DNA from 4 places in the Kosakonia oryzendophytica genome. Region 4 is predicted to be linked to each of the others. Evidence: predicted binding sites of a transcription regulator. Region 4 holds the regulator's gene; each other region holds the start of a gene.
The links. The regulator CRP, encoded in region 4, controls carbon source genes, mostly activating them, when cyclic AMP is high. The targets are predictions, from matches to a motif close to ATGTGANNNNNNTCACAT.
Positions count from the first base shown of each region.

Region 1 (3,156 bases), 380 kb from region 4:
AGCCTACGGCTGGCACGTGGTGCGCGGGGTGGACGGTCACGATGCAAACGCTATCAAACGCGCGGTAGAAGAAGCGCGCAGCGTGACGGACAAACCGTCGCTGCTGATGTGCAAAACCATCATCGGTTTCGGTTCGCCGAACAAAGCCGGTACCCATGATTCCCACGGCGCGCCGCTGGGTGATGCAGAAATCGCCCTGACCCGCGAAGCGCTGGGCTGGAAACACCCGGCCTTTGAAATTCCGTCTGACATCTATGCGCAGTGGGATGCGAAAGAAGCTGGCCAGGCGAAAGAAGCTGCGTGGAACGAGAAATTCGCGGCTTACGCGAAAGCCTTCCCGCAGGAAGCTGCCGAATTTACCCGCCGTATGAAGGGTGAGCTGCCCTCTGACTTCGACGCTAAAGCACAGGCTTTTGTGGAGAAACTGCAGGCTAATCCGGCGAAAATCGCCAGCCGTAAAGCTTCGCAGAACGCCATCGAAGCTTTTGGCCCGCTGCTGCCAGAATTCCTTGGCGGCTCGGCTGACCTGGCACCAAGCAACCTGACCCTCTGGTCCGGTTCGAAAGCCATCAACGAAGACACTGCCGGCAACTACATCCATTACGGTGTGCGCGAGTTCGGTATGACCGCGATTGCCAACGGTATCTCCCTGCACGGCGGTTTCCTGCCGTACACCTCCACCTTCCTGATGTTCGTCGAATATGCCCGTAACGCGGTGCGTATGGCAGCGCTGATGAAACAGCGTCAGGTGCTGGTCTACACCCACGACTCTATCGGTCTGGGTGAAGACGGTCCGACTCACCAGCCGGTGGAGCAGGTGGCTTCCCTGCGCCTGACCCCGAACGTCAGCACCTGGCGTCCGTGTGACCAGGTGGAATCCGCGGTAGCGTGGAAATATGGCGTTGAGCGTGCCGATGGCCCGACTGCGTTGATCCTCTCCCGTCAGAACCTGGCGCAGCAGGAGCGTACGGCGCAACAGCTGGCGGATATTGCCCGCGGTGCTTATGTACTGAAAGAGTGTGCTGGTCAACCGCAACTGATCCTGATTGCCACCGGCTCTGAAGTAGAGTTGGCGGTGTCGGCGTGGGAAAAACTGACCGCCGAAGGCGTGAAGGTGCGTGTGGTCTCTATGCCGTCTACCGATACGTTCGACAAACAGGATGCGGCGTACCGTGAATCCGTCCTGCCGAAAGCCGTCTCTGCGCGCGTGGCGATTGAAGCCGGCATTGCAGACTTCTGGTACAAATACGTGGGCCTGAACGGTGCGGTAGTGGGCATGACCACCTTTGGTGAGTCGGCGCCGGCTGAGCTGCTGTTTGAAGAGTTTGGCTTCACCGTGGATAACGTGGTCGCCAAAGCGAAAGCGCTGCTGTAATCCCTGTCGCCGTATAGCGGCTTCACAGGTTAAAGATCAACCGGGCATTACGCCCGGTTTTTTTTCGGCTGTTATTCTTCCATTCGATGCTCTTGTACCAATTATTCCTGTGAAAATGTGATGCAAGTCAGATTACTGGTGAAACCGTCTGGACAATCATTCCTTTTATTCCATGTTTCGCTTATTCTAGCTGAAGCGTTTCAGTCGATTAAATGTTCGACAAATGACCAATCAGACGCAGTTTGAGGCAGGCGAGGATTCCCCTCTTGTGGTTGCTGGATTACTCTGTCATCCACTTCAGGCTGGCTTGTCTTGCAGGAGAGTTATGACCGTACGCATAGCGATTAATGGTTTCGGTCGCATCGGGCGCAATGTGGTTCGTGCTTTATATGAATCCGGGCGTCGGGCGGAAATCACCGTGGTGGCAATCAATGAACTGGCGGATGCCGTGGGCATGGCGCATTTATTGAAGTATGACACCAGCCATGGACGTTTTGCCTGGGATGTTCGCCAGGAGCGCGAGCAACTGTTTGTTGGCGATGATGTCATTCGCATTCTGCATGAGCGATCGATCACGGCGCTGCCCTGGCGTGAACTGGGTGTGGATGTGGTGCTCGACTGTACGGGCGTGTATGGCAACCGTGAAGATGGCGAAGCCCATCTTGCGGCGGGAGCGAAAAAAGTTCTGTTCTCTCACCCCGGTAGCCACGATCTTGATGCGACCATCGTGTTTGGCGTTAACCAGAGCACGCTGCGTGCTGATGATCGCCTGGTCTCTAACGCGTCCTGCACAACGAACTGTATTATTCCGGTCATAAAACTGCTCGACGATGCGTATGGTATCGAATCAGGAACGGTGACGACCATTCACTCCGCGATGCACGATCAGCAGGTGATTGACGCCTATCATCCCGATCTGCGCCGCACGCGTGCAGCCAGCCAGTCAATTATCCCGGTGGACACCAAACTGGCGGCGGGGATCACGCGTATTTTTCCGCAATTTAATGACAGATTCGAGGCGATAGCTGTTCGCGTACCGACGATTAACGTGACGGCTATCGATCTCAGTGTAACGGTAAAAAAACCGGTAAAAGCTATGGAAGTCAACGCGTTGCTGCAAAAAGCAGCGCAGGGAACATTTCATGGTATAGTTGACTATACGGAATTACCGTTGGTTTCAACCGATTTTAACCACGATCCGCACAGTGCCATTGTTGATGGTACACAGACACGGGTCAGTGGCGCGCACCTGATTAAAACCCTGGTATGGTGCGATAACGAATGGGGCTTTGCTAACCGGATGCTCGACACGACGTTAGCAATGGCGGCTATTAGTTTCAGGTAAGACACTTACGTGTCTGCAAAACTTTAAGAATCATTGAGAGGATTCACCATGTCTGTAATTAAGATGACCGATCTGGATTTGGCAGGTAAACGCGTTTTCATCCGTGCGGATTTGAACGTACCGGTTAAAGATGGCAAAGTGACCAGCGATGCGCGTATCCGTGCTTCTCTGCCGACCATCGAACTGGCCCTGAAGCAGGGTGCGAAAGTGATGGTCACCTCCCACCTGGGTCGTCCGACCGAAGGCGAGTACAACGAAGAATTCTCTCTGTTGCCGGTTGTTAATTACCTGAAAGACAAACTGTCCAGCCCGGTACGTCTGGTTAAAGACTACCTGGACGGTGTTGACGTTGCGGCCGGTGAACTGGTTGTTCTGGAAAACGTGCGTTTCAACAAAGGCGAGAAGAAAGACGACGAAGCACTCTCCAAAAAATACG
Region 1 covers NZ_CP115659.1:839,077-842,232, forward strand. The annotation lists gene tkt (transketolase) at 1-1,375, shown strand, start outside; gene epd (erythrose-4-phosphate dehydrogenase) at 1,701-2,720, shown strand; gene pgk (phosphoglycerate kinase) at 2,769-3,156, shown strand, end outside.
Region 1: the regulator CRP is predicted to act here: its motif matches at 1,491-1,508, upstream of epd (erythrose-4-phosphate dehydrogenase).

Region 2 (3,156 bases), 1.2 Mb from region 4:
CAGCGCAAAGGCCAGTGTATCTTCATCCATGCCGGTGGCGCTACGCAAAGTCGCCACCTGCGCCGCGCTCAGCATAGCGGGGAAGTGCTCATCCGCCAGCAGAGGCGCCAGCGCGGTTTGCAAATCTCCCGCAAGCCCGGAAAACGCAGTGTGAAAACGTGAATGCATGGCGTTGCCTCATAATCGTGTATTGGAACCGTAGTTTACGGGGCAACAGGGTGATTATGTGTGATTTTTATCACATTGCATGTGCAACTTATGAAACTGAAATTAAAATTGCGCGACCAATCGCAAAGTTTATCGCAATACAGCCATGATCAATGGAAACAGAAACGGAGCCACCAGCGAAGTAATAATCCCACAGATCACTAATGCCAGTGAACTGAATGCCCCTTCCTGATAATCCACTTCGGCGCAGCGCGCGGTGCCCAGCGCATGCGAAGCCGTACCCATCGCCAGCCCGCGGGCGGATTTGGTATGTATGCGCATAAGATTGAGAAAAGTATGACCGAAGACCGCTCCCAGCACGCCAACGAAAATCACGCAGACGGCGCTGATGGCGGGAATGCCACCGATGCTGCCCCCCACGGCCATCGCAATCGGTGTCGTGACGGATTTTGGCAACACCGATGCGGCGATTTCCGGCGTTGCCCCCATCAGCAGGGCGATGGCGGTACCGGAAATCATTGCCACCAGGCTACCGCAAAAGCAGATGGTGATAATCGATTTCCAGCGCGCACGGATCTGGTGCAACTGCTCATAAAGCGGGAAGGCCAGTGCGACCACCGCAGGTTGCAGCAGATCGTTGAGGATTTTGCTGCCCTGAAAGTAGTGATCGTAAGGGATACCGGTTAGCAGCAGGATGGGAATGATCACCACCATGGCGACAAGCAGCGGGTTCAGCAGCGGCATTTTGAAACGCGCGGCAAGTTTTCGGGCGGCAAAAAAGACCGCCAGCGTCAGTGGCAACGACCACCAAATATACGTCATCATTCTTTATCACCTTCTTGCCCGGCGATTTTACGTTCACCATGCGCCAGATGAGTGCTCCAGCTCACCACCAGAAATACAATCACCGTACTGACTGCGCAGGAAACAATAATGGGACCAAATTGCGCGCGTAGCAGGTCGTAATACTGCATCACGCCAACCCCGATAGGCACAAACAGCAGCGCCATATAACGGATCAAGAGATAGCAGCCCGGATTGACCCACTTCGCGGGCAGGATTTGTAGCGCCAGCAGTACGAACATGATCAGCATACCGATAATGCTGCCGGGAATCGTGATGGGCAGAAGTGACGCGATATAGATCCCTGCGTACAGGCAGGCGTAGATAAGTACAAAAGCACGCAGATATTGCCAAATAATATTCAATGATTTACTCATGGTGAAAGCCCTTGCTGAAACGCATTCATCATACAATTAAAGCTAAAAACGTGCTACTGATCACATCATGAATTGTGAGCATACCAAACATTCCATTCTGGAACGTTATGCATTCCCACAAGATTTTCCCCGCGGGCTACCGGCAAGTGTAGTTTTTCCGCCCGATAAAGGCACTTTCCACGCCGTGACAGAGGCGCTACTATGGCGCCTCATTTTTTGGGGTGATTTATGCGTGTATTACTGGCGCCAATGGAAGGTGTGCTCGATTCGCTGGTGCGCGAGCTGCTTACCGGGGTTAACGATTACGATCATTGCATCACCGAGTTTTTGCGGGTGGTGGATCAACTGCTGCCGGTAAAATCATTTTATAAAATCTGCCCTGAACTGCACCGACAAAGCCGCACGCCTTCCGGTACGTTGGTGCGTGTACAGCTACTGGGGCAATACCCGCAGTGGCTGGCGGAGAACGCCGCTCGGGCGGTTGAACTCGGGTCATGGGGCGTGGATCTGAACTGCGGCTGTCCGTCGAAGCTGGTTAATGGCAGCGGTGGTGGCGCGACGCTGTTGAAAGATCCCGAGCTGATCTATCGCGGCGCGAAAGCAATGCGCGAGGCCGTTCCTGCTCATCTGCCGGTCACGGTAAAAGTGCGTCTGGGGTGGGACAGCCCCGCGCGCCAGTTTGAGATTGCCGATGCGGTGCAACAGGCCGGTGCGACAGAACTGGTGGTGCATGGCCGCACCAAAGAAGATGGTTATAAAGCAGAGCGCATTAACTGGCAGGCAATCAGTGACATCCGCCAGCGATTGTCTATTCCCGTGGTGGCCAATGGTGAAATCTGGGACTGGCAAAGCGCGCAGGATTGCATGGCAGTCACCGGGTGCGATGCGGTGATGATTGGGCGCGGTGCACTGAATGTACCGAACCTCAGCCGGGTGATTAAGTACAACGAACCTCGCATGCCATGGCCGCAGGTCGTTGCTTTATTGGCGAAATATGTCCAGCTGGAAAAACAGGGCGATACGGGCTTATATCATGTCGCACGTATTAAACAGTGGCTGGGTTATTTGCGTAAAGAATATATAGAAGCAGGACATCTATTTTCTATTATTCGAACCTGTAAAACATCTGCTGAAATTGCAGAAGAAATTTCTCGCGAGCTAAATCACGTTTCTGCTGATTTGTAAAATAAGCCTCTGGTAGATTGGTGTGCAGCGTGTTATTTATATCCGCGCAGCACATCAGGATTGTTACTGTTATACAGGCAAAACCTAAACCATCATAATTCATAGTCTGGCGAATTATGGGTTTGGGTTTTTGTCTTTTTAATGGTCTGATTAATAGAAACGTTTATGTGAACTGTTTAAATAAATACTGATCAGTCACGGGTGTTGAAAGTAATTCGACGGCGTTCCTGTGGTCTGAATATAAAATGGAATGAACAGTATGACGCTATTTAAATTAACATTACCTCTGGTTTTTATTTCCGGCTGGAGTTGCGCAGCAATTTCCGCTAATGCCTTTCCTGTCGCCACCCAGGGATTTCTTGAAGATAGTCAGTTTACGGTGACGTTGAAAAATGTCTGGATGTTAAGCACCAACGACCAGCAAGAGCAGGCCGGTATCGGCGAACAAAATGCCTGGGCGCAAGGTGCGTTGCTGGATTACCAAAGCGGCTGGTACCAGGAAACCGTCGGCGTTGATGCATCCTGGTACAGCGTGGCGAAGCTGTACGCTAACGATGACTTCGCCGGCAGAGACCTGCTGCGC
Region 2 covers NZ_CP115659.1:1,706,695-1,709,850, forward strand. The annotation lists gene cdd (cytidine deaminase) at 1-168, opposite strand, end outside; gene O9K67_RS08260 (CidB/LrgB family autolysis modulator) at 298-993, opposite strand; gene O9K67_RS08265 (CidA/LrgA family protein) at 990-1,388, opposite strand; gene dusC (tRNA dihydrouridine(16) synthase DusC) at 1,617-2,573, shown strand; gene O9K67_RS08275 (OprD family outer membrane porin) at 2,833-3,156, shown strand, end outside.
Region 2: the regulator CRP is predicted to act here: its motif matches at 1,437-1,454, upstream of O9K67_RS08265 (CidA/LrgA family protein).

Region 3 (3,156 bases), 1.3 Mb from region 4:
TCGCTTCAACATTTCGTAAACTAAAAACTACAAAAAATGGAATTTATCGCTTACACGCAAACGACAGCGTATACATAACAACCACACACGAGGTTTCATAATGGAAGGTCAACAGCACGGCGATCAGCTAAAGCGCGGCCTTAAGAACCGCCATATTCAGCTTATCGCGCTGGGCGGTGCTATCGGGACTGGCCTGTTTCTGGGTAGCGCGTCAGTCATTCAGTCCGCGGGTCCGGGTATTATTCTGGGCTACGCCATTGCCGGTTTTATTGCATTTCTGATCATGCGTCAGCTCGGTGAAATGGTCGTGGAAGAGCCGGTTGCCGGTTCATTCAGCCATTTTGCCTACAAATATTGGGGGAGCTTTGCCGGTTTTGCTTCCGGCTGGAACTACTGGGTGCTCTATGTGCTGGTGGCCATGGCGGAACTGACCGCCGTGGGTAAATACATTCAGTTCTGGTGGCCAGAGATCCCAACGTGGGCTTCCGCTGCCGCCTTCTTCGTCATCATTAACGCCATTAACCTGACCAACGTAAAAGTGTTTGGGGAAATGGAGTTCTGGTTCGCCATCATTAAAGTCTTCGCCGTGGTCGCCATGATCGTCTTCGGCGGCTGGCTGCTGTTTAGCGGCAGCGCCGGCCCGCAAGCGACCGTGCGTAACCTGTGGGAACAGGGCGGCTTCCTGCCGCACGGTTTTACCGGACTGGTGATGATGATGGCTATCATTATGTTCTCTTTCGGCGGCCTGGAACTGGTGGGTATTACCGCCGCTGAAGCCGACAACCCGGAACAGAGCATTCCCAAAGCCACCAACCAGGTCATCTACCGTATTCTGATCTTCTATGTGGGCTCGCTGGCGGTACTGCTCTCGCTGCTGCCGTGGACGCGCGTAACGGCGGATACCAGCCCGTTTGTGCTGATCTTCCATGAACTGGGCGATACGTTTGTAGCCAATGCGTTGAATATTGTGGTACTGACCGCTGCACTGTCGGTGTACAACAGCTGCGTTTACTGCAACAGCCGTATGCTGTTCGGTCTTGCGCAACAGGGTAACGCACCAAAAGCGTTGCTCTCTGTGGATAAACGCGGCGTGCCAGTGAACACCATTCTGGTCTCAGCGGTCGTGACGGCACTGTGCGTACTGATCAACTACCTGGCGCCTGAGTCAGCATTCGGTCTGTTGATGGCGCTGGTGGTATCCGCACTGGTGATCAACTGGGCGATGATCAGCCTCGCGCACATGCGTTTCCGCCGTGCGAAACAGCTGCAAGGTGTGACGCCGCGCTTCCCGGCGCTGTTCTACCCGTTAGGCAACTGGATCTGCCTGCTGTTTATGGCTGCGGTGCTGGTGATCATGTTGATGACCCCAGGTATGGCTATCTCGGTATGGCTGATCCCGGTATGGATTGTGGTTCTTGGCGTGGGTTACATGCTCAAACAGAAAAACGCTAAAGCCGTAAAAGCGCATTAATCCTTATCCTCTTACCCCTTTCCCGCCCGGGAGAGGGGTATTATCACTGTGTTACCTTCCTCACACTTTCTTTTACATAGCCATTTTGTCCATCACTGTGGCCTTATCCTGCTGCGCAAAGTCAAATTTCCAGGCAAATAATTCTTCCACATCTCAATGGGAGAAGCGGCAATGGACAACAATAAGCTGTCTGTTAAAGAGAAGATTGGCTATGGCATGGGCGATGCCGGATGTAACATCATTTTTGGCGCCATCATGTTGTTTGTTAACTACTTCTACACGGATATCTTCGGCCTCGCCCCTGCACTGGTCGGGGTATTACTGCTGTCGATTCGTGTAATTGATGCGGTGACAGATCCTTTAATGGGTGCCCTCGCCGACCGTACGCAAAGTAAATATGGACGTTTTCGCCCATGGCTGTTGTGGATAGCTTTGCCGTATGCCGTTTTCAGCGTATTAATGTTCACCACCCCCGACTGGACCTATAACAGTAAGGTGATCTACGCGTTTATCACCTACTTCCTGCTGTCGTTGACCTATACCGCGATCAACATTCCCTACTGCTCCCTGGGCGGTGTGATCACCAACGATCCGAAAGAGCGCGTTGCCTGTCAGTCGTACCGTTTTGTGATGGTCGGTATCGCTACCCTGCTGCTCTCTTTGACGCTGCTGCCAATGGCAGAATGGTTCGGCGGTGCAGACAAAGCCAAAGGCTACCAGATGGCGATGACGGTGTTGGCATTCATTGGTATGTGTATGTTTTTGTTCTGCTTTGCCACCGTGCGTGAACGTATTCACCCGGCCGTTCCCACCAATGACGACCTGAAAAAGGACTTCAAAGACGTGTGGAAAAATGACCAGTGGGTGCGCATTTTGTTGCTGACGCTGTGTAACGTTTGCCCCGGCTTTATCCGCATGGCGGCAACCATGTACTACGTCACCTGGGTGATGGGAGAAAGCACCCATTTTGCTACTTTATTTATCAGCCTTGGCGTGGTGGGCATGATGTTCGGCAGTATGCTGGCGAAAGTGCTGACTGACCGCTGGTGCAAACTGAAAGTCTTCTTCTGGACCAATATCGTGCTGGCTATTTTCTCCTGCGCGTTCTACTTCTTTGACCCACACGCCACGACGCTGATTGTGGTGCTCTACTTCCTGCTGAATATTCTGCACCAGATCCCCTCACCGTTGCACTGGTCGTTAATGGCTGACGTGGACGATTACGGTGAATGGAAAACCGGGAAACGCATTACCGGCATCAGCTTCTCCGGTAACCTGTTCTTCCTGAAAGTAGGGCTGGCGATAGCCGGCGCAATGGTAGGCTTCCTGCTCTCGTGGTATGGCTACGACGCAGGCGCCAAACAGCAAAGCGACACGGCAATTAACGGCATCATGCTGCTCTTTACCGTGATCCCTGGCGTCGGTTACCTGATCACGGCAGGCGTCGTCCGTTTACTGAAAGTCGACCGCGAAACGATGAGACGGATTCAGGACGATCTGGAAAAACGCCGGATTAACTACCATGAACTGACCGAACGTCAGCATGTGCCGTCTGGTGACAACGTAAGGAAAGCATAATGAGCACCTGGCCGAACCCGTTTATTGAACAACGCGCTGACCCGTATATTCTGCGCCATGACAATGTTTACTACTTTGTCGCCTCGGTGCCGGAGTATGACCGGCTG
Region 3 covers NZ_CP115659.1:4,260,542-4,263,697, forward strand. The annotation lists gene aroP (aromatic amino acid transporter AroP) at 98-1,471, shown strand; gene O9K67_RS20565 (glycoside-pentoside-hexuronide (GPH):cation symporter) at 1,643-3,049, shown strand; gene O9K67_RS20570 (glycoside hydrolase family 43 protein) at 3,049-3,156, shown strand, end outside.
Region 3: the regulator CRP is predicted to act here: its motif matches at 1,520-1,537, upstream of O9K67_RS20565 (glycoside-pentoside-hexuronide (GPH):cation symporter).

Region 4 (3,156 bases):
ATCAGCAACATGGCCGCCAGCGTGACGCCGAGCGGTACGTGAAAGTGCAGGGCAATCCCGGCAATCATCAGCCCGGCGAGCGTGCCGGCCGCCCGGTGCACAATACGCACCCGTGTTGCACCATAGCCATTTTGCGTCACAAACATGATAGTCATCATGATCCAGTACGGCTTCGGCAAATGCAGTGCGCTCCCCATCAGACTGGCAATGCTGAGCATCACGCTGATACGCGCAGCATTACGCAACGCCGCAGATTTCAATGATAAATAACTTTTGAGCGCCGGAATGAGCGGCAGGCGCCGCTGCTTTTCTGCCATTAAATCGCGCAGATAGAGCGGACGTTGGGTTCGCAGCACACGGGCGATACGGCTAAAGTGCCAGGCGCAAAACTGACCGACCGGGTTTTCCGGATGCTGGCGGGCGATTTTTTCCAGCGCGCCAACCTGCTTGTCCATGGTGAAACGTGTCGGATAGCGATGATAGAGAATGTCATCCGCCAGGACGCGCAGGCGGGCGGAGACGGTTTGTGCATTCCAGCGGATCACCTGTTCAGCATGGGTCTGTTCCACCAGTTTTTGCACCTCTTCCGGCTGGTGCAGGCTGACAGAAATATGCTCCTGTAAATCCAACGCCATCTGGAAGACGCGCAGCAGACGTTTGTAATCATTGTGTTGATTGGCCGCCAGCATATGCAGTTGCTGATAGCACGTACTTATCATATCCACCGCTTTTTGTTGGCGTGCGAGTAGCGGCGGCAAGGCTTTTTCCGGATCGGCATGTTGCGTCAACAAGCTGTATTTGGCTTCGCAATAATCAGCCAGTTGCCGGTAGAGCAGGCTGAGTGATTCGCGCAGCGGCTGTTCGCGCCACATCCAGAACCAGAACCAGTTAAACGCGCCGTACCAGAGTGTACCCAGTGCATAAATTAGCAGGGGCTCCCACACGGGCATACTGCCCGCAAGACTCAGCGTGAAGATGGCGGCTATCAGCGACGCAGGCAGCAGCCGCCCGTGCAATGCGCTGATCTCGGCGGTCACACCGAGCAGTAAAGTGAGAACGGTAAAAATCAGCGGCAGAGGCAGGGCTTCGGCCAGCAGAAGCTGTACGGCAAGACTGCATCCGGCAAACAGCGAACCGCCAATAATCAGACGTTTAAAGAAGCGTTTATGCGGGGTATCAAGACCGGCAATATTGCAGCAGGCAGGAACCAGAGAAAACAGCAGGCCCTGTTGGAGATGGCCGACGATTAACCCAATCGCCACGGGCAAACATAACACCAGCGTTTGTCGCAGTGCATAGTTGATTTCGGGGTGATAAATCAGCCTGCGCCACATGAGGAAACAAAAACGGCGCGCCGGATGATCAACGCGCCGTTTTGCGGATTAACGGGTTCCGTAAACCACGATGGTTTTACCGTGGGCGGAGATCAGGTTCTGATCTTCCAGCATTTTCAGAATACGGCCCACCGTTTCACGGGAGCAACCGACGATCTGACCAATTTCCTGACGGGTAATTTTAATTTGCATGCCGTCCGGGTGGGTCATGGCATCCGGCTGTTTCGCCAGGTTCAACAGTGTTTGTGCGATACGACCTGTTACGTCCAGGAAGGCGAGGTTACCCACTTTCTCCGACGTGACCTGCAGGCGGCGCGCCATTTGCGAGGAGAGACGCATCAGAATGTCCGGGTTAACCTGGATCAACTGACGGAATTTTTTGTAGGAGATTTCGGCCACTTCACATGCGGTCTTAGCGCGTACCCATGCACTGCGCTCCTGACCTTCTTCGAACAGTCCCAGTTCACCGATAAAGTCTCCCTGATTCAGGTAGGAGAGAATCATCTCTTTCCCTTCCTCATCCTTGATCAGCACTGCCACTGAGCCTTTGACGATGTAATACAACGTTTCCGCTTTTTCACCCTGGTGAATCAGCGTGCTCTTCGACGGGTACTTATGAATGTGGCAATGAGACAAGAACCATTCGAGAGTCGGGTCTGTTTGCGGTTTGCCAAGCACCATGCGCGATTATCCTCTGTTATAAGCTGTCTCCAGACACAGGATGTGCACCCTGCGTCTGGGGTTGCAATCTAAACACGCTATCATTCGACTTCGTGTCTTCGCTTCCAAAATCCTCGGAAGTGGACCGTCAGCGTTATCTGCGGCCTCTAATCAATGATGTCCTTTGCGTACATGCGTAATGTCAATGTATCTCTGTAGCATCCAGATTGTTTTAGCATAGCTTTTACCGCATGTCTCCTGGTGTCTCGCTTCAGCATGACGCAGGTCGCCTTCCGTTGCGACTTTTGTTATGTGCGCGTAATCTGTAAAGAAAATTGCAACTCCGGAGTAAATCAAAATGCAGGCTCGTGTGAAATGGGTGGAAGGGTTAACGTTCCTCGGTGAGTCCGCATCGGGTCACCAAATCCTGATGGACGGCAACTCAGGTGACAAAGCGCCAAGCCCGATGGAAATGGTGCTGATGGCCGCAGGCGGATGCAGCGCGATCGACGTGGTTTCTATCCTGCAAAAAGGGCGTCATAACGTGACGGACTGCGAAGTGAAACTGACGTCGGAACGTCGCGAAGAAGCGCCGCGTCTGTTTACGCATATCAATCTGCACTTTATTGTCACCGGCCACGATCTGAAAGATGCGGCGGTTTCCCGGGCGGTGGATCTGTCGGCGGAGAAGTATTGCTCCGTAGCGTTGATGCTGGAAAAAGCGGTGAACATCACCCATTCCTACGAAGTCATCGAAGCCTGACGGACGATGCCCGGTAGCGTCAGGCTTACCGGGCATAATTCGACCACTGCTATTTGATCTTTTTCCCTTCCATCAGCCGTTGCACCAGTGGTGTCATAATCAGCTCCATCGCCAGCCCCATCTTGCCGCCCGGCACCACCAGCGTGTCCATATGGGAAATAAACGAACCTTGCAGCATCGCTAATAACCACGGGTAATCTATCCCTTCCAGATTGCGGAAATGGATCACCACAAAACTCTCATCCAGCGAGGGAATGCCTTTTGCCGCAAACGGGTTTGAGGTATCGACGGTCGGGACGCGCTGGAAGTTAATATGGGTGCGGGAAAATTGCGGGGTGATGAAGTTGATATAGTCTTCCATTGAACGCACGACGGAGTCCATCACCGCTTCGCGAGAAT
Region 4 covers NZ_CP115659.1:463,845-467,000, forward strand. The annotation lists gene O9K67_RS02120 (YccS/YhfK family putative transporter) at 1-1,334, opposite strand, end outside; gene crp (cAMP-activated global transcriptional regulator CRP) at 1,383-2,015, opposite strand; gene O9K67_RS02130 (OsmC family protein) at 2,353-2,757, shown strand; gene O9K67_RS02135 (phosphoribulokinase) at 2,807-3,156, opposite strand, start outside.